Regions from separate parts of the Serratia sp. TSA_198.1 genome, predicted to be linked through region 2. Evidence: predicted binding sites of a transcription regulator. Region 2 holds the regulator's gene; the other holds the start of a gene.

Region 1 (4,285 bases), on a different contig from region 2:
GGTTGAAGCCGGCAATCACCAGCATCAGCCAACCCCAGCCGTTGCCGAAGCAAAACCCGACGGCGAAGGCCAACGTCAGCAACGCCAGCAGGCGAAGTGCCGTCACCAGATGGGAAGGATCTTTAACCCGGGGAGCAATCAGCAAACTGCCGAGGAAACGCGCAACCAAACCGGCACCGAGCAACAGACCTATGGTTTCAGGCGCTATGCCTTCGCCTTTCAGCCAAACGCCCCAAAACGGTAAGAAGATGCCATAAGAAAAGAAGTAGGTGAAATAACTGAGAGCGAGCCAACGCGTTGATTGCAGAACCATGATCCCTCCGGTGTGTAGGCGATACTTTGACAGAGCTCACACTCACGAGCAACATTCATCCACGATCAAGGGGATAGAGTGCCAAGCAGTTCACAATTTGCCGGTAACAGGCATAAAAAAACCCGCCGAAGCGGGTTTTTAAAGAGAAAGCAAAATTATGCGTAGACCGGCAGGCGGGCGCAGATATCCAGCACTTTCTTCTTGGTGCGTTCGATGGTGGCTTCATCGTTGATGTTGTCCAGCACGTCGCAGATCCAACCGGCCAACTCAGTCACTTCAGCGGTTTTGAAGCCGCGGCGGGTCACAGCCGGCGTACCGATACGAATGCCAGAGGTAACGAACGGGCTCTTAGGATCGTTAGGCACGCTGTTTTTGTTCACGGTGATGTTGGCGCGGCCCAGGGCGGCGTCAGCTTCTTTACCGGTCAGGTTTTTGTCAACCAGGTCCAGCAGGAACAGGTGGTTATGAGTACCGCCGGAAACCACTTTGTAGCCGCGCTCCAGGAACACCTTCACCATCGCTTTGGCGTTATCGGCAACTTGCTGCTGGTAAACCTTGAACTCAGGCTCCATCGCTTCTTTCAGCGCCACCGCTTTACCGGCGATCACGTGCATCAGCGGGCCGCCCTGGCCGCCAGGGAATACGGCGGAGTTCAGCTTCTTGTACAGATCTTCATCACCGCCCTTCGCCAGGATCAGGCCGCCACGCGGGCCCGCCAGGGTTTTGTGGGTGGTGGTGGTAACGATGTGCGCGTGCGGAACCGGGTTCGGATAAACGCCGGCGGCGATCAGGCCCGCAACGTGCGCCATGTCAACGAACAGGTAAGCGCCGATGCTGTCGGCGATTTCACGCATTTTTGCCCAGTCAACCAGACCGGAGAAGGCCGAGAAGCCGCCGATGATCATTTTTGGTTTGTGGGTCTGCGCTTGCTTGGCCAGATCGTCGTAGTCGATTTCGCCTTTTTCGTTGATGCCGTAAGGCACCACGTTGTACAGCTTGCCGGACAGGTTGACCGGTGAACCGTGGGTCAGGTGGCCGCCGTGCGCCAGGTTCATGCCCAGAATGGTGTCGCCCGGCTGCAACAGCGCGGTGTAGACGGCGAAGTTAGCCTGGGAGCCGGAGTGCGGCTGCACGTTGGCGTAATCTGCGCCAAACAGCTCTTTAGCACGGTCGATGGCCAGTTGCTCAACGATATCCACATATTCGCAGCCGCCGTAATAACGCTTGCCCGGATAGCCTTCAGCGTATTTGTTGGTCAACTGGGAACCCTGAGCCTGCATTACGCGCGGGCTGGTGTAGTTCTCAGACGCAATCAGTTCAATGTGCTCTTCCTGACGCACGACTTCTTGCTCCATTGCACGCCACAGTTCGGCATCGTAATCAGCAATGTTCATTTCACGCTTTAACATCCGGCATCTCCTGACTTAAATCGGCTAACTAAAAAATCACCAAATAACTACCCGGTTGGGTTCTGGGCAACAGTGTAAACTGTTTTCCCCTACCGAGGATAGGTCTTGACAGAGGTTTTTACGCAAACGATTGGCATGACGCGCTGCAAGGCTTTGATCCTATATATCACGCCATTCGGCAACGGACTTTTACTCATACTGAGGGTGCGGTTTTTTCATGTTCTGTGAGCGAGATCGACGCTTAACAACTCCGCAACAAAAATAAGGGTATTTACAGCCCCGGCGGAAATCGCTAGTATTTGCGCAAACATAAAGATGCATTTAATATACAACTTTTTAAATATACCAATAATTGAAGCCAAAGGAGCGCTACCATGCTGGATAGCCAAACCATCGCCACCGTAAAATCCACAATCCCCTTGCTGGCTGCGACCGGGCCTAAACTGACCGCTCATTTCTACGATCGCATGTTCGAACACAATCCTGAGTTGAAAGATGTTTTCAACATGAATAACCAGCGCAACGGTGATCAACGCCAGGCGTTGTTCGATGCGATCTGCGCCTATGCCGCCAATATAGAAAATCTGGCGGCGTTGCTGCCGGCGGTAGAGCGTATTGCCCAAAAGCACACCAGCCTGAATATCCAGCCGGAGCAGTATCAAATTGTCGGCGGCCACCTGCTGGCGACGCTGGACGAAATGTTCAGCCCTGGCCAGGAAGTGCTGGATGCCTGGGGCAAGGCCTACGGCGTATTGGCGAACGTATTCATCCAGCGTGAAGGCCAGATTTATCAGGAAAGTGAAAACGCGAATGGCGGCTGGCGCGAACGGCGCGCTTTCCGCATTGTCAAAAAGCAGCCGCAAAGCGACGTGATTTGCAGCTTCGTGTTGGCGCCGGTGGACGGTGGCCGCGTGGTTGACTTCAAGCCGGGGCAATATCTGGCGGTCTATATCAATCACGACAGCATGGAAAATCAGGAAATCCGCCAATACTCACTGACCACCGCGCCTAACGGCGAATACTACCGCATCGCGGTGAAGCGTGAAGATCAAGGTAAGGTTTCGAATTTCCTGCATCAGCAGGCCAAAGAGGGCGATGTACTTTATCTGGCGCCGCCGCACGGGGATTTCTTCCTTGACGTGCAGCCAACCACCCCGGTAGCCCTGATCTCCGCCGGCGTAGGCCAAACGCCCATGCTCGGTATGCTCAATACCCTGCACGACAGTCAACATCAGGCGAACGTGCACTGGTTGCACGCAGCGGAAAACGGCAGCGTTCACGCCTTCGCAGATGAAGTGGCGGATATCGCCGGCCGCATGCCAAACCTGAGCAGTCACGTCTGGTACCGCGAGCCGGGCACCGACGACGTGGAAGGCCGCGATTATCAGAGCAGCGGGTTGATGGACCTCAGCGCACTGCGCGAAACGCTCGACGATCCACAGATGCATTACTACTTCTGCGGCCCGGTGCCGTTTATGCAGCATGTCGGCAAACAACTGCTGGAAATGGGCGTGAACGCCGAACGTATCCATTACGAATGCTTCGGCCCGCATAAGGTACTGTAATCAAACGGGGCGCGGTCTGTGAACAGCACCGCGCCCCACCGTTATTTCTCCGCCAGCTTACGCGCCTCCTGCACCTGCTGCGCCGTTACCGCCCCAGCCTGATTGCCCCAACTTCCGCGTAAGTAACTCATCAGATCGGCTGCCTGCCGGTCATTCAATGCCCAGCCGTAACCTGGCATGGCGATCGCGGTAGCCTGTTGAGTGATCGGCGTTTGCGCCCCTTCCAGCAAGACTCGCAGCGCCGTCAGCGGATTGTCCGCCGTCACCGTCGCGTTGCCCGCCAATGCCGGAATGGTGTTGTCGCTGCCCTCGCCTTTATTGCCGTGGCAGGTTGAACAGTACATTGCATAGGTGCGCTGCCCGGCCTGTTGACTGCCGGCCTCCGGGGCAACGGCTTTCTCTGCCGGAGGTTTTTCCGCCGCCAGGCTGTGCAGATAAGTGGCAATGGCGTTCAGGTCGCCATCGGTAAGATACTGCGTACTGTGGGTGACCACCTCGCTCATCGGCCCGGCCACCGCAGCATGTCGGCTGCGGCCGGTTTTCAACAGTGCCGCCACCTCTTCCTGCGACATACCGCGCAGGTTAGACGCGAACCAGCCGTCCAGCTCGGCCCCGCTCAGGAAGGCCGGTTCCTTGCTGTCCAGCCCCTTTTCCTGCATCGCCCAGCCGCGCGGCGTATGGCAACTGCCGCAGTGGCCCGCGCCCTGCACCAGATAAGCGCCGCGGTTCCACTCGGCGCTCTGCCCGCCGTCCGGCCGATATTGGGCATCGTCATGGAACAGCTGATTCCAAACCGCCAGCGGCCAACGCATCGACAACGGCCAACGGATATCGCTGGCGCGGTTGGCGGCGTTCTGCGCCGGCACTTCCTGCATCAGATAATCGTACAGCGCGCGCATATCCGCCGCATTCATCTTGGCGTAAGAGGTATAGGGCATCGCCGGATACAGGCGATGGCCATCTTTGGCGATGCCCTGGCGCATGGCACGGTCAAACTC
Region 2 (17,026 bases):
GCCATAAATGTCCGCGTGGTCAGCGGTGGTCACACCCAGCTCGATATGCTGTTCGATAAACGCCAGCAGTTGCTGTGGCGTCATGCCCCACTCCATCAAACGCCAGTATCCGCAAATCATGCGGGAAAATTCAGGCCCCTGCGGCGCGAGTTGAATACGGTTTACCATCGTTAAAACCTCATGACATTGTTTAATGCCAGCATACACAAGCGGATAAGAGCGTGGGAAGCGGAAAGCTGCGTTAACGTGCGGCAGATCAGGAAAGGTTCAGAACAGCGACGGCTGTTCCGGTTGCGGCTCATCAGGCAGTTTATTGGCCCGTTGCAAGCGCAGGAAGCGTTGGTGACACAGGCGCAGCACATCGCGTTTTTGCGCGTCGCTCATTTGCATCCAGCCAAAGCGCTCCTCGCGACTGCGTAGGCAGCCACGGCAGAAACCGCGCTCATCGGCCTGGCAAATGCCGCGGCACGGGCTGGGGATGTCGAAAAACTCAAGCTGCTGCGGCACACGTCCTCCTGCATTCTCTTGCTAATTGAAGACGCCATTAGCGCCGCTGGCAAGTGACTTTTCGGTATGGCGGCGAAAATAGTCGCGTAAATAGCGCAACGCCTGCCGATTTTTTTCCGGCATCGCCCTTTCCAGCGTCAGCGCATGCAGCCGTAGCGGCACAGGCCGCCATTCGGGCAACAGGTGGATAAGTTCACCGCGCTGCAATTCATCCTCAATTTCATACAGCGGCTGCACCGAGATCCCCAGGCCACTGCGGGTAAAGCCGCGCATGACGGTCATGCTGTCGCTGACGATCTGCCCCTCCGCCAGCCGTAATTTGAGCTGCTGCCCACTTTGATGGTGCAAATCCAGATGTGCGCCGCTGTGAATGCCGGAGATCCAACGGTGCGCCACCAAATCCTGCGGTGTCTCCGGCACCCCGTGCTGGCTGAGATAACGCGGCGCGGCGCAAAGCACCATCGGCCACTCGGCCAGCGGGTGGGCGATCATACTGGCATCTGCCAACTGACGGTTGACCCGCAGCGCGATATCGATCCGCTGCTCGATCATGTCGACGATCCGGTCGTCCGCCAGTACGCGCAGCGTCAGTTTGGGGTGCGCCTGCAACAGCGGCGCCAACGCCTCCGCCAGTGGGCGCCCGCCAATACCGACTGTGGTGGCGATACGCAGTTCACCCACCAGGGTGTCGCGCAATTCTGCCAGCCGTTGTTCCGCCTGCTGCGCCTGGGACAACATCGCCTCGCAGCCAGGATAGAACGCCGCCCCCGCTTCGGTGAGCGCCAATCGCCGCGTGGAGCGGTGCAACAACGGCACGCCGAGCGCTTTTTCCAGCGAACGCATGTGCTGGCTGACCGCCGACGGTGTCATGCCCAACCGCCGTGCGGCCCCGGCCAGCGACCCTTCCGCCACCACGATGGCGAATACCGCCATTCGATTCAGTTTATCCACGATTATGAAGTTTTACTTAATCAAGAAAGTATGAATATGGCACTAATCAGGTTTATTGTTAAGTACTAGAGTATATGCAACTGCTCAGGTCAATCCGACCTGACCCTGATACCGACCCCATTTCTGACAGGAGCAAACAGATGAAAGTAGCCATTATTGGAGCAACCGGTTTTGTTGGCCGCCGCGTGGTGGACGAAGCGCTGGCGCGCGGATTGCAAGTAACGGCGATTGCACGGCAGCAAAAAGATCTGCCGGATGACGCCAACCTGACCGTCGCGCTGGGCGACATCGCCGACACCGAATGGCTGACGAAACAGCTGGCCGGGCAAGACGCGGTGGTCAGCGCCTACAACCCGGGTTGGGCGGAAGAGAATCTGTACGAAAAAACCACTGTCGGCGCACAACAGATCCTGACCGCAGTGGAAAAATCCGGCGTTAAACGCCTGCTGGTGGTCGGCGGTGCCGGTAGCCTGGAAGTGGCCCCGGGCGTTGAACTGGTGGACACCCCGCAATTCCCGGAAAATATCCGTCCGGGCGCACAGGCGGTGCGCGATTTACGCAACAAGCTGCGTAACGGCTCTTCGCTGGACTGGACCTATCTTTCCCCTGCTGCGCTGCTGGAACCGGGCAAGCGGACTGGTCAGTTCCGCCTCGGCACCACCCAGTTGCTGATGAATGGCCAGGCTCCGGCCAGCATCTCAGTGGAAGACTTGTCGGTTGCCATTCTCGATGAAATCGAAAAACCGCAGTTTATTAAAGCGCAGTTTACCGCTGCTTATTAATCACCCCGCCAGGCCGCGATCCTCGCGGTCTGGCGACTGTAAACTAAACCAAAAGTAAACAAACCCGCCACCATTCTGAATCTCTAAGGTTTTCTTAAGTTTCATCCTGTAAATTTCAGCGCATTACTCACTATCAGGATTCAGATTTGGCAATGTGGTTACGTCAACGCTTACAGTGCAACAGCCTGGGGTTTATCCTCGCCAGCGCCTTGTTTTTCACTCTGTTCCAGAACGCGTTATTCCTGCATAAGGCCTGGTCGTATATCAATTTCGATAGCGTCCACAACCTGATCTTCGCCGCCACCATGCCGGTAGTGATTTTCTGCGCGCTGAACATTATCTTCAGCCTGCTGACCGTGCCTTTCCTGCGCAAACCGCTGATGATTTTCTTCCTCCTTGGCAGCGCTGCCGCGAACTACTTTATGTTCAGCTACGGCGTGGTGATCGACGGCAACATGATGCAAAACGCCTTCGAAACCAACCCGCAAGAGGCGACCGCTCTGTTGACGCCACGCATGGGGTTGTGGCTGGTGCTGCTTGGCATCTTGCCTGCCGTGTTGGTCTGTTTTACCGAAATCCGCATCACCCGCCCGTGGTGGTATATGGCTGGGCTGCGCGCCGCCAACGTGATGCTTTCCGTGGTGGTGATCCTGATTATCGCCGCACTGTTTTATAAGGATTACGCCTCGCTGATCCGCAACAATAAAAGCGTGGTGAAAATGCTGACGCCGTCGAACTTCGTTTCCGGCACCATCAAATTTACCCAGCAGCGCTATTTCACTCGTAATCTGCCGCTGGTGAAAATCGGCGAAGACGCACGTAAAGGGCCGCTGATCGCCGGGCAACAAAAGAAATCCCTGGTGATCCTGGTTGTGGGTGAAACCGCCCGCGCCGAGAATTTTTCGCTCGGCGGCTACGGGCGTGAAACCAATCCGCGCCTGAAGCAAGATAATGTGGTGTACTTCAAAAACGCCAGCTCCTGCGGTACCGAAACGGCAATCTCTGTCCCCTGCATGTTCTCCAATATGCCGCGCAAGGACTACGACGCCACCCTGGCGACTCACCAGGAAGGCATGCTCGACGTGCTGGCGCATGCCGGCGTCAACGTACTTTGGCGTGAAAACGACGGTGGGTGCAAAGGTGCCTGCGATCGCGTACCGCACGTCGACATGACCAAGCTAAAACTACCGCAGGATTGCGATGGCGACGTCTGTATGGATAACGTGCTGCTGTATAAACTGAACGACTACATCAACGGTCTGAAAGACGATAGCGTGATAGTGTTGCATCAGATGGGCAGCCACGGGCCGGCCTATTTCCGCCGCAGCACGCCGGAGTTCCAGAAGTTTTCGCCAACCTGCGACAGCAATCAGATCCAGGATTGCACCCATGAGCAGTTGGTAAATACTTATGACAACTCATTGCTCTATACCGACGCCATGCTGGACGACACCATCAAGCTGCTGCAACAGCACAGTGACAAGTTCAATACCGCGCTGGTTTACCTCTCCGATCACGGCGAATCCCTGGGTGAAAATGGCATGTACCTGCACGGTACGCCTTATGTGTTTGCCCCCAGCCAGCAGACCCACGTTCCTTTCCTGATGTGGATGTCCGCCGACTATGAGCGCAACGTCAAGATTGATCGCCAGTGCCTGAACAATATGGCCGAAAAGGATGAGATCTCGCAAGATAATCTGTTCCATACCCTGCTCGGTATGCTGAACGTGCAAACCCGTGAATATCAGTCGCAGTTGGATATTTTGCAACGCTGCCGCAGCGGGGCATAACGGCTTAACTTCTGCCCCCTGATCGGGCAAAATACCCTGCTTCGTAACCGGCGTTTTTGCGCCGGTTTTTTTATTGTTATTGACCTAGACCAATCGGTCTATTATGCTAATCCTCATTATGACGAAACATGCGCACTGCCCCGTAGATACACGTGAACATCTGCTCGCTACCGGCGAGTCCCTTAGCCTACGCCTGGGTTTTACCGGCATGGGGCTGAGCGAACTGCTGGCCACGGCGGGTGTGCCGAAAGGTTCGTTCTATCACTATTTCCGCTCGAAGGAAGCCTTCGGCGAAGGCATGCTGCAGCGTTATTTCGAACACTACGATACTGAAATGCAACGGCTGTTTAGCGACGATAAAAGCGACGCTCGCCACCAGTTGCTGAGCTATTACGCCCAGGCGATCAGCTTCCATTGCCGCAGCGAATGCCATAACGCCTGTTTGGCGGTGAAACTCTCTGCCGAAGTGAGCGACCTGTCGGAACCCATGCGCCACGCGTTGGAGATCGGCACCGCACGGGTTATTGGCCACCTGCAGGATGCCATCGAGCGCGGTATCCGCGAAGGATCGCTGTCGATAGCCATGAGCCCGGCGGCCACCGCAGAAACGCTGTACTCACTGTGGCTTGGCGCCTCGCTGCGCGCCAAAATCCGCCGTTCGGTCGCCCCGCTGACCAGCGCGCTGGAAAGTATTGAATTGCTGTTGCGCCCGCCGCAGCCGTAAACGCAACACCCGAGCTTTACCGAAAAATTACTCTGTTGGGCAGTTAGTTAGCCATTACTAGTCGACCGGTCTATTAATATAGGATGCACTATGAAGATTGAAAAATTGTTCTCCCCGCTGAAGGTTGGCTCTGCAACTTTGCCAAACCGCGTGTTTATGGCCCCGCTGACGCGTCTTCGAAGCATTGAGCCTGGCGATATTCCTACTCCGTTGATGGCCGAATATTATGCCCAGCGCGCCAGCGCCGGTCTGATCGTGACCGAAGCCACCCAGATTTCTTTCCAGGCGAAAGGCTATGCCGGCGCTCCGGGGCTGCATACCCCAGAGCAGATCGCCGCGTGGAAAAAGATCACCCAGGCCGTACACGATAAAAACGGCCATATCGCCGTTCAGTTGTGGCATGTGGGCCGTATCTCCCACAACAGCCTGCAACCGGGCCAACAGGCACCGGTAGCCCCTTCCGCGATCAATGCCGACACCCGCACCACCGTGCGTGACGAAACCGGTGCCTGGGTGCGGGTTCCAACCTCGACCCCGCGTGCGCTGGAAACCGAAGAGATCCCAGGCATCATTAACGATTTCCGCCAGGCAAGCGCCAATGCGCGTGAGGCCGGTTTCGACTTTATCGAACTGCACGCGGCCCACGGTTATCTGCTGCACCAGTTCATGTCCCCTGCCTCCAACCAGCGCACCGATCAGTACGGCGGCAGCATCGAAAACCGCACACGTCTGACGTTGGAAGTGGTCGACGCGACCATCGCTGAATGGGGTTCAGAGCATATCGGCATCCGCATTTCGCCGTTGGGCCCGTTCAATGGTCTGGATAACGGTGAAGATCAGGAAGAAGCGGCGCTGTATCTGGTCGAAGAGTTGAATAAGCGCAACATCGCTTTCCTGCACATTTCCGAACCGGACTGGGCAGGCGGCAAACCGTATTCCAACGCCTTCCGCGATTCAGTGCGTGCCCGCTTTAAAGGGGTAATTGTCGGCGCAGGCGCCTACACCGCCGAGAAAGCCGAAGAGCTGATCAACAAAGGCTTTATCGATGCGGTGGCCTTTGGCCGCAGCTACATCGCCAACTCGGATCTGGTCGAGCGCTTCAAACAGAACGCACCGCTGAACGAGCCGCAGGCGGAAACCTTCTACGGCGGCGGCGCCGAGGGTTACACCGATTATCCGACGCTGTAAGTAAGATAAAAAGCCTGCCGGTGAACGAATGCCGGCGGGCTTTTTGCTGTTTTATCGGTAAAGCCGTTGGGACGGGTAAAGACGGCTCTTGTCGTACAACGCGAATGCAATTAATGAGTCGCCAACGTCGCCCAACGCGCGATCTCGTTGGCATCGACAGTATTCATTATTTCCCGAAACCAAACGGTAAATTTATCTGGGCTCCGTTTTATCTCATCAGTTAATTGCTGAATATCCATCCACAGCCAGCTATGGGCTTCGGCAGGATCCCCCTGAGGCTCGCCATCAAATAATCCCACGTAGATATGATCGAACTCGTGCTCAATTAAGTCGCCCGGCACCTCTGACCGATAAATGAAGCTGGAGACCTGCTGCAACTCGCTGCTGAACCCCATCTCCTCCTGTAACCGACGCTGCGCCGCTGCTGCCGTCGCCTCTCCCCAGCGCGGGTGGCCACAGCAACTGTTGGTCCATAACCCAGCCGAATGATATTTACTGAAAGCTCGCTGTTGCAGTAGTAAACGGCCCTTGCTATCGAAGATAAAAATTGAAAACGCTCGGTGCAACAACCCCTGCTGATGTATCCGCGTTTTTGTTTGCGAGCCGATGGAATTATCATCGGCATCAACCAGAATCAGCATTTCATCCATTGATGGCCTCCTTCGGCAAGAGCGATGACTTCGTACCGGTAAAACCCTAACCAGACCCAAATTTATCAATTGACGCGATCCAACCCTGGCCCGCTATCAGACCTCGCCCCCCTTGAGGTGGCTAATAGTACTTATTTCCCTGATTCGAACGACAGCATACTGTGCGGTTATCATCAGAATAGCCGATGCATAGGTGACATTGTCACCTTTATTCTCATGCTTTAGCCATGTCGATAAATTGAAATCCCTTATACGGCAACGCTATACTGAGTTTCGCTAAGATCCATTCGCCGTTGACGACGGCACATCCAATCAGAGGAATTATGCGCTTACTCCATACCATGATCCGCGTCGGTGACCTGCAACGCTCCATCGACTTCTATACCAAGGTATTAGGCATGCGCCTGCTGCGCACCAGCGAGAACCCAGAATACAAATACTCGTTGGCATTTGTCGGTTATACCGATGAAAGCGAAGGCGCGGTGATTGAGCTGACCTACAACTGGGGCACCGACAGCTACGAGATGGGCACCGCATTCGGCCATCTGGCGTTGGGCGTCGACGATGTGGCCGCCACCTGCGACAGCATTCGCCACGCCGGCGGCAAAGTGAGCCGTGAAGCCGGGCCGGTCAAGGGCGGCACCACGATTATCGCCTTTGTTGAAGATCCGGACGGTTATAAGATCGAACTGATCGAGAACAAACACGCCGGTCAGGGCCTCGGCCACTGAGACCGATGAGGCGCGCTTTCAGCGCCCTTCTTGTTATGCCTGCGATACCGCCTGCAACCGGGCGTAAAATTTGCCATAATGCGCGCTGCATTCGATGAAGATAAGAAACTGATGGCCGAAAAAAGTGATCTTAACGCCCTGAGTGGCCGTTTTCGTGGGTTTTATCCCGTAGTGATAGATATAGAAACCGCTGGATTTAATGCCAAAACCGACGCGCTGCTGGAGATTGCCGCCGTTACGTTAAAAATGGACGAAGAAGGCTGGTTGCAGCAGGATGAAACCCTGCACTTTCACGTTGAACCTTTTGAAGGCGCCAACCTGCAACCGGAAGCGCTGGCATTCAACGGTATCGACCCGCATAACCCGTTGCGCGGTGCAGTCAGTGAATACGATGCGTTACACGCCATTTTTAAAGCGGTACGCAAAGGCATCAAGGACCGTGGCTGCAACCGGGCGATTATCGTGGCGCACAACGCCAACTTTGATCACAGTTTCCTGATGGCCGCAGCAGAACGCGCAAGCCTGAAGCGCAACCCTTTCCACCCGTTCGCCACCTTTGACACTGCCGCGCTAAGCGGGCTGGTGTTGGGGCAAACCGTGTTGGCCAAAGCCTGTATTGCCGCCAATATTCCGTTCGACAGCACCCAGGCGCATTCGGCCCTGTACGACACCGAACAAACCGCTCAACTGTTCTGCGAGCTGGTTAACCGCTGGAAACGCCTTGGCGGATGGCCGCTGGCCATCGGTGATACTGACTGAACCGCAAATAAATCGGGCGGCCCAGTTTGCACTGGCGCCGCCCGATGTCTTCTTGCAATAAACCCGAGCCGTTATGGCTGCTGGTCTTCTTGCTCTTTGTACTTCGCTGCCGTTTCTTTGATCAGCTGTTGCAGTTCGCCGCGCTGATACATTTCGATAATGATATCACAGCCGCCTACCAGCTCACCGTCGACCCACAGCTGCGGGAAAGTCGGCCAGTTGGCGTATTTCGGCAACTCGGAGCGGATGTCCGGATTCTGCAGAATATCAACGTAGGCAAAGCGTTCGCCACAAGCAGACAGCGCCTGCACCGCTTGCGCAGAGAAACCGCAGTTTGGCAATTTCGGTGAACCTTTCATGTACAGCAGAATTGGGTTCTCACCGATCTGCTGCTGAATTTTTTCAATCGTCGTCATTTATTGCTTCCTCAAGCCACATCTCATGGCTACAACATGCATCACACTGGCTATTGTAGCGGCTGGAACAGTCGCAAGAAAACGCCATCTTTTGCAAGGGTATTCCCCGTTGCCAATCGCATCTTACCGGCAAAGGCCATTCCGGTTAAAACATACGCTCAGAATAACATTTTTAATCCGACCATTTCACTAATATATTTTTCCGCCTCCTGGTACCCCTTTAATAATACCAACAGCGGCCAAAGGTGATTTTTTACACACCAACGGATTGATTTTTCGGCAAAAAAAATGCTGTTAACGTTTTCTCACAATATGGATTATCATTTATGAGTTCTTCGCTGTTTTATATGGCGAAATTGGGGAATACTGTCATTCTTTCGATATCTGTTCCGGGGCCAAGGTTGGTAACGTCGACATGCGTTTAATTCTTACGCTTTTTGTGCTGTTGTTTACACAGCTATTCTTAAATCTGGCGCACGCTGCGCCACAGGCGCGTATTGCCGCCGAGCAGCGCAAGAGCCACGTTAATGAAGCACGGCCGGATGACCGCAAGAAAAAGAAAGCGGCAAAGGCCAGCAAAAAAGTGAAAGTCACTGCTCCGCCAAAAACAGCCAAGGTTTCCAAAGCCAAAACAGAAAAAACCGCTAAAAAGATCGTCAGCGCAAAATCGAAACACCAAACCCAGAAAATAGCCAAAATCAAAGTGACCCCACCGAAAAAGGGTTACAAAAAAGGTTATGGTCGCCACCGGGAACCCGGCATGGCCACCGCCAAATTGGCTCGCGACGAAAAACCGCTGAAACTCAGCCCGGCGCACAAAAAGCGCTATCAGCACGCCAAGCAAACCGCAATGGCCAAGCTGATGGATCAAATGGGCAAACCTTATCGCTGGGGCGGCACTTCGCCAAGAACCGGTTTTGACTGTAGCGGACTGATTTATTACGCCTATAAAGACGTAGTGAAAATCAAGATGCCGCGTACTGCCAACGAGATGTACCACCTGCGCGACGCGGCGCCGATCAAGAAAAACGAGCTGGAAAGCGGTGACCTGGTGTTCTTCCGCATCAACAACCGTGGCGTGGCCGATCACGTCGGCGTCTATCTGGGCAACGGCAAATTCATTCAGTCACCGCGTACCGGTGAGGAAATCCGTATCAGCCAGTTGGACAACGACTACTGGCAAAACCACTACATTGGCGCCCGCCGTGTGGTAACACCGAAAACCATTCGATAATCGCCTCCGCGGCTGGTCCCCCCAGCCGCACGCCTCACCGCCTACCGCAAGCGTTCTGATCTTAGGCCTTTTAGTCGCTCTCAGACCGCGGTTTCGCGAAGCCGCATGGAAAACATCCGGGTGTGGGTGAACGGGGCACTTGTGGAAAAATCTGACGTAGCGGTGGGAAAATGCGGACAGGCGCAGTGAACTGCGCCTGTGTGACAACCAGGGATCAGTTCAACGCCGCGGTGAAGCTAAAAGCAATAATAACGGCCAGCGCGCACACAGTGGTGAACAGTGACATTTTCAGATCGGTATCCATTACAACTCCTTTTCAGACGGGTTATCCCAAGGATAAAAGGCACACAATTAATGCGTCAAACCATTTTCCCACAGTTAGACAATAAAATCTTGTTATCATTTCCCGGTTTATAATACTGATTACCTCTTCCACTTTGGCTCAATATGGGACAAAATTCGCAGTTCACAACTGCGTACCGGCAAAAATGCCCCTCCTGACCAAACGCTGACGACTTCAATACACTAAAAACTCAGCTTCGCTTATTTGGAAGAAGGATCTACGCAGGCAAACGATTAACATCACACTTACATGCTGCAACATGTGAGTTCAGGAGTCATTCTTTACATGGCAACGATTAAAGATGTGGCCAAACGCGCTGGCGTTTCCACCACCACCGTTTCGCACGTCATCAATAAGACTCGTTTCGTCGCCGAAGAGACTAAAGCGGCCGTCGCGGCCGCGATCAAAGAGCTGCACTATTCTCCCAGCGCCGTGGCGCGCAGCCTGAAAGTCAATCACACCAAATCTATCGGTCTGCTGGCTACCTCCAGCGAAGCGCCCTATTTCGCCGAAGTGATCGAGGCGGTGGAAAACAGCTGCTACAGCAAAGGCTATACGCTGATCCTGTGTAACTCGCACAATAACCTGGACAAGCAACGCGCTTATCTGGCGATGCTGGCGCAAAAACGCGTCGATGGCCTGCTGGTGATGTGCTCTGAATACCCGGATCAATTGCTGGGGATGCTGGAAGATTACCGTAACATCCCGATGGTGGTCATGGACTGGGGCGCAGCACGCGGTGATTTTACCGATACTATTATCGACAACGCCTTCGAAGGCGGTTATCTGGCCGGCCGCTATCTGATCGAGCGTGGCCACCGTGAGATTGGCGCCATTCCGGGCCAATTAGCGCGCAATACCGGCGGCGGCCGCCATCAGGGCTTTTTAAAAGCCATGGAAGAAGCCAATATCGAGGTGCGCGACGAGTGGATTGTACAAGGTGACTTCGAACCGGAATCCGGCTACAAAGCCATGCACCAGATATTATCGCAGAAACAGCGCCCAACGGCGGTATTCTGCGGCGGCGACATTATGGCAATGGGCGCTATTTGCGCCGCTGATGAGCTGGGGTTGCGCGTACCGCAGGATATTTCCGTTATTGGTTACGATAATGTGCGCAACGCCCGCTATTTCACGCCGGCACTGACGACCATCCATCAGCCCAAAGAGCGTTTGGGCGAGATGGCGTTCACCATGCTGCTGGATCGCATCATCAGCAAGCGTGAAGAGTCGCAAGTCATTGAGGTACATCCGAAGCTGGTTGAACGCCGCTCGGTCGCCGACGGTCCCTTCATCGATTACCGCCGCTAGTCGCCAACGCCGGGAGCCAAAGCGGCTTCCGGCGTCACTTCGCTTAACCATTCCTGATTCAAGGTTTCACTGTCCCCCAGGTAATCCAGCAGCCAGGCCATCGCCGGCGATGGGGTATTCTGCTGCCAGGTCAGGCAGCATGGGCTGGCGGGAAATGGCTGTTGCAGTTGCAGCGCCACCAATTCACCACGCTGTACCAACGGCAATACCTGATGCGCAGGCATCATGCCGACGCACAATCCGGCGCACAGGCAATCCACCGCAGAGGCCCAATCCGGCACCACCAGCCGCCGTTGATTGTCCAGCGTCCAGGTGACCCGCTTGGGCAAATTGCGTGACGTATCCTCCAGACACAGCGAAGGGAAAGGCCGGAGCTGATCATCGTTTAGCAGGCCATCCAACCCCGCCAAGGGATGCTGGGGGCTGGCGACACACAACCAACGCATGTCGCCCATGTCGCGAAAGGCGAAACCACCGCCAACCGGCACCGCCCGCGTAGCGCCGATCGCCATATCGGCGCGGCCATCCACCAGCGCATCCCATACGCCGTTAAACACTTCGGGTTGGACCAACAGCTCCACATCGGGGAATTGACGGTAAAAATCCAGCACCAGCTGACGGCAGCGCTGCGGTTTGACGATGATATCCACCGCAATTTTTAATTGGCCACGCCAACCATTGGCCACCTGCTGGCACTGCCTGCGAGTGTCGAGCATTTTTTTGATGACACCGCGCGCTTCCTGAATAAACAGCGTGCCAGCCAGCGTCAGTTCTACATCGCGATGACGCCGTTCAAATAGCGGTACCGCCAACCATTGTTCTAGTTGCCGCACAGTATAGCTAACCGCCGAAGGTACCCGGTGCAGTTCCTGCGCCGCCGCGCTGAAGCTGCCGGTGCGGGCGACCGCGTCCACGACATCAAGCGAATATTCAGACCACATGATTTTTGCCTTCAATTTTTTTAACAGCACTTCGCAAATATTACCGTTTCACAAGCAGAGATCCAGCCGGATACACTTGCCGGCGCTAAAAACCTGCGACAATAAAATATTAATGAGAAATACCATGCGAAATTCCTTTGGTTTTATGTTCTATCTTGCCGGCCTGAGCATGCTGGGTTACCTGGCCACCGACATGTATCTGCCCGCCTTTGGCGCTATGCAGCAAGATCTGCAAATTTCCGCCGGCGCAATCAGCGCCAGCCTTAGCATTTTCCTGGCCGGTTTTGCCTTTGCTCAACTGCTCTGGGGGCCGCTCTCCGATAATTTGGGCCGCAAACCCGTTCTGCTGATTGGCCTGGCGCTGTTTGCTCTGGGCTGCCTCGGCATGCTGTGGGTGCAAAATGCCGTCCAACTGTGGTCGCTGCGCTTTATCCAGGCGATCGGTGTGTGTTCAGCCGCCGTCACCTGGCAGGCACTGGTCATTGACCGCTACCGTGAAGGCAAAGCCAACCGCGTATTCGCCACCATTATGCCGCTGGTAGCACTTTCGCCTGCGCTGGCACCGTTGGTCGGCGCCTGGTTGTTGAACCACATGGGATGGCGGGCAATTTTCGCCGTGCTGCTGGGTATCACCGTCATTTTGCTGCTGCCGACGCTGTTACTGAAGGAAAGCGCCAAAAGCGCGCCATCTGCCCAGCCCAAAAACACCCTGAGTTTCTTCCAACTGCTGAAGTCGCCGGTATTCAGCGGTAACGTCACCATTTTTGCCGCCTGCTCTGCCGGTTTTTTTGCCTGGCTCACCGGTTCGCCGTTTATTCTTGGCGATATGGGTTACAGCCCCAATGATATTGGCCTGAGCTATGTCCCGCAGACGCTGGCTTTCTTATTGGGCGGTTACGGTTGCCGTACGGCGTTAAACCGCATGAATGGCAACACCCTGCTGCCTTGGCTGCTGGTAGGTTATGGCATCAGCATGGTGGCGTTATATCTGGTGGCGACATTGACCGAGCCCACGCTCACCACGTTGCTGATTCCATTCTGCCTGATGGCGCTGGTCAACGGAGCCTGCTACCCGATCGTAGTGGCGAATGCGTTGATGCCGTTCCCGGAAGGCACAGGCAAAGCCGCAGCGCTGCAAAATACCCTGCAATTGGGCCTGTGCTTTGTCGCGAGCCTATTGGTTTCGGCCTTTATAGCCCAACCGCTGTTGGCGACGGTAACGGTGATGGTTTCAACGGTGGTATTGGCCGCGTTGGGGTATATGTTGCAACGGGGAAAAGTGATCGATAATTCGCAGGCAGTACGACAGGAACATGCTAACTCTGCGTCATAATTACCTGTACTAATAATCACTTAAAGAATATTTTTGCCGAGTGCGATTTACGGTTGAGTAAGCGCCTCGGCAAGCCTATACTCAAAACGACCTTTTAAAATAACACTTTTATAGTCTTATTATCACAAGTAGCTGTTGTGTACGCGTATGGCGTCACACTTTTTTAAGGATTGTTTATCCGCGCCTATTGCGCTGGAGCCTTCTTAAAATTTTCCTCTGTTCATAGTCGGATATCAGACGCCACGGTGACTTTCCACCGTAGGTATACATATGCGCCCGCAGAAATTGTCTAAGCTATTTTCTGGCGGGTCATAAGTCAGAAGAAGGTGATGGAGAAGCTATGAGTTCATCGTGTATAGAAGATGTGAGCATTCAGGACAACCCATGGTACCGTATCGCTCATGAAATGCTCAGTATGGCCGGTATAGAAATAAACGGCTCACGTCCTTTCGATATTCAGATTAAAAATCCTGATTTTTTTAAACGCGTGTTGCGGGAAGGTTCTCTCGGCCTGGGCGAAAGCTATATGGATGGCTGGTGGGAATGCGAACGGCTGGATATATTCTTTCAACACGTAGTCGGCGCAGGCCTGGAAAAGAAACTCCCCCACCATGTGAAAGATATCCTGCGAATTGCCGCCGCGCGATTAATCAATTTGCAATCGAAGAAACGAGCCTGGATTGTCGGCAAAGAGCATTACGATCTGGGAAACGATCTGTTTACGCTGATGCTCGATCCCTATATGCAATATTCCTGCGCCTATTGGAAAGAGGCAACCACGCTGGAGCAAGCGCAGGAAGCCAAGCTGCGAATGATTTGCGAGAAACTGCAGTTGCAACCGGGGATGAAATTACTGGATATCGGCTGCGGTTGGGGCGGCCTTTCCGCCTTTGCGGCGAAAAACTATGGCGTTTCCGTCGTGGGCGTAACCATTTCCGCCGAACAGCAAAAGCTGGCGCAGGAGCGCTGCGCCGGGCTGGACGTTGAAATTCTGCTGAAGGACTACCGCGATCTGCACCAGCAGTTTGATCGCATTGTCTCCGTCGGCATGTTTGAGCACGTTGGCCCCAAAAATTATCGCACCTACTTCAAGGTGGTGGAGCGTAATTTAAAACCGGATGGCCTTTTCCTGCTGCACACCATTGGCTCGAACCGGACAGATATGAATGTTGACCCGTGGATCAACAAATATATCTTCCCGAATGGCTGCCTGCCTTCAGTCACGCAGATAGCCAAAGCCAGCGAGGGACGTTTCGTGATGGAAGATTGGCATAATATTGGCGCCGATTATGATCGCACCCTGATGGTCTGGTACGAGCGTTTCAGGCAGGCATGGCCGCAACTGGCTCAGCGTTATTCCGAGCGTTTCGAACGTATGTTCAGCTATTATCTGAACGCCTGTGCAGGTGCGTTTCGCGCGCGTGACATTCAATTGTGGCAGGTGGTATTCAGCCCGAAAGGCATTGAAGGCGGTATCCGCGTCCCGCGCTGATTAATGCCATACCATAACGAAACGCCCCCGGTTTTTACCGGGGGCGTTTTATATTATGCGCTAACCAATGGCTGATCAGCCGCAATAAACCCGAATGATTTTATCCTCGCTGTCGCCCAGGAAGTTCAGACGACGCAGGTTAAAGTCCATAGTAACGGCCGAATTGTACGGAATCGCACGTACCTGAGAGTCAATCTGAACGCCTTCCAGCGCTGACATCGGCTTGCCGACGTAACTCTGGTATTGCGCGGCACCGCAGGTATCACTTTCTGCATCAACGGCCTGATTGGCCGCGCCCTGCTCAGGTGAGCTGCTACAGGCACTCAGCGCCAGCAGCGCCGTTAACATCAACGTTTTCCCATAAAACTTCACGCGGTTACTCCTCTGTGGTTATTGTCCGTCAGATCTTCTGCGCCAGCGCGCTCGCCGTCGCCATGGCCGCTTCGCGGCTCGCCAACACCCGCTCAACGGTATCTACCACCGCCTGCGTTTGTGGATCAATCTCAATATTCACCTTGTCGCCCAGGCGTTTTTTGCCCAGCGTGGTGCGATCAAGCGTCTCCGGGATCAGGTGCACGCAGAAACGGTTATTCACCACCTCTCCGATCGTCAGGCTAATACCGTCAATGCCAATAAAACCTTTATGCAGAACGTATTTCATCAGTTCCGCATCCGGCATGCGCAGCCATATCTGACGATTATTTTCGGAGGTATAAATCTTGGCGACTTCCGCCGTGCAGATAATATGGCCGGACATCAGGTGGCCGCCAATTTCATCGTTGAATTTGGCCGCCCTTTCGATATTGACCACGTCCCCCAAAGCCAGCTCGCCGAGATTGGTCAGGCGCAACGTTTCTTTGATCAGATCAAAGCTGACGCGGTTGCCTTCCACCGCAGTGACGGTCAGGCAGCAACCGTTATGGGACACCGACGCGCCGAGCTCCAGCCCAGGCAGTAGTTCCGCAGGCATCTCTATGACGTGGGTACGGAAGTTGGATTTTTCATCAATGGCGACCAGCGGCGCGGTGCCTTGTACGATACCGGTGAACATGTGAGCCTCTTCTTTCTGAAAATGTTTAAAGCGCTTGGGGCAGTTTGCCCCAGTTGGCGAGGAAAACCAAACCCGGGGAGGCAAAAAATCCGCGCCTGCGCATTTAATAACTATTTCGTCACAACATTTGCTTAACGACGCCGAGCGCGTACAATCTTTTTGACAAAATTCCGCTATTTTTAATTGTTGTCCTTTCGCGACGACCCTCCCCTCAATCATAAATAAATAGAAAAGGTGTATGCGTGCAGAAGTACTTCATTGAAGCGCGTAGTTTATTGGCCCTCGCAATTCCGGTAATCATCGCGCAAATATCGCAAACCGCAATGGGCGTGGTCGATACCATTATGGCCGGCGCTTATAGCGCCACGGATATGGCCGCCGTCGCCGTCGGCACCTCTATCTGGTTGCCGGCCATTCTGTTCGGCCACGGCCTGCTGCTGGCGCTAACTCCGGTGATCGCGCAGCTTAACGGCGCCGGCCGCCGCGACCGTATCGCTCATCAGGTACGCCAAGGGTTTTGGCTGGCTTGTGCGGTCTCTGTCCTGATCATTTTCGTGCTGTATAACAGCAAGTTCGTGATCGATATGATGCACAATATCGATCCGCAACTGGCGGATAAAGCCGTTGGCTACCTGCATGCTATCATGTGGGGCGCGCCGGGCTATCTGTTCTTCCAGGTACTGCGTGGCCAGTGTGAAGGACTGTCGAAAACCAAACCCGGCATGGTGATTGGCTTTCTCGGCCTGCTGGTCAATATCCCGATTAACTATATCTTCATCTACGGCAAGTTCGGTATGCCTGAGCTGGGCGGCGTCGGTTGCGG

What was found. The regulator PurR, encoded in region 2, represses purine synthesis genes. The targets are predictions, from matches to a motif close to CANGCAAACGTTTGCNTG.
Region 1: a site for PurR is predicted at 1,842-1,859, ahead of glyA (serine hydroxymethyltransferase). Genes of this name have one in related genera too.

What each region holds. Positions count from the first base shown of each region.
Region 1 is NZ_JBQZFP010000006.1:105,978-110,262, reverse strand. It holds gene ACUTSW_RS20720 (3-phenylpropionate MFS transporter) at 1-313, opposite strand, end outside; gene glyA (serine hydroxymethyltransferase) at 469-1,722, opposite strand; gene hmpA (NO-inducible flavohemoprotein) at 2,097-3,287, shown strand; gene ACUTSW_RS20705 (c-type cytochrome) at 3,329-4,285, opposite strand, start outside.
Region 2 is NZ_JBQZFP010000001.1:1,050,523-1,067,548, forward strand. It holds gene ACUTSW_RS04880 (aldo/keto reductase) at 1-168, opposite strand, end outside; gene ACUTSW_RS04885 (DUF1289 domain-containing protein) at 268-507, opposite strand; gene ACUTSW_RS04890 (LysR substrate-binding domain-containing protein) at 529-1,458, opposite strand; gene ACUTSW_RS04895 (NAD(P)-dependent oxidoreductase) at 1,599-2,240, shown strand; gene eptA (phosphoethanolamine transferase EptA) at 2,393-4,030, shown strand; gene ACUTSW_RS04905 (TetR/AcrR family transcriptional regulator) at 4,134-4,754, shown strand; gene ACUTSW_RS04910 (alkene reductase) at 4,845-5,942, shown strand; gene idi (isopentenyl-diphosphate Delta-isomerase) at 6,053-6,592, opposite strand; gene gloA (lactoylglutathione lyase) at 6,916-7,323, shown strand; gene rnt (ribonuclease T) at 7,402-8,082, shown strand; gene ACUTSW_RS04930 (Grx4 family monothiol glutaredoxin) at 8,154-8,498, opposite strand; gene ACUTSW_RS04935 (C40 family peptidase) at 8,914-9,732, shown strand; gene cydH (cytochrome bd-I oxidase subunit CydH) at 9,947-10,036, opposite strand; gene purR (HTH-type transcriptional repressor PurR) at 10,361-11,386, shown strand; gene punR (DNA-binding transcriptional activator PunR) at 11,383-12,327, opposite strand; gene punC (purine nucleoside transporter PunC) at 12,452-13,660, shown strand; gene cfa (cyclopropane fatty acyl phospholipid synthase) at 14,001-15,152, shown strand; gene ACUTSW_RS04965 (I78 family peptidase inhibitor) at 15,228-15,524, opposite strand; gene ACUTSW_RS04970 (riboflavin synthase subunit alpha) at 15,553-16,203, opposite strand; gene ACUTSW_RS04975 (MATE family efflux transporter) at 16,446-17,026, shown strand, end outside.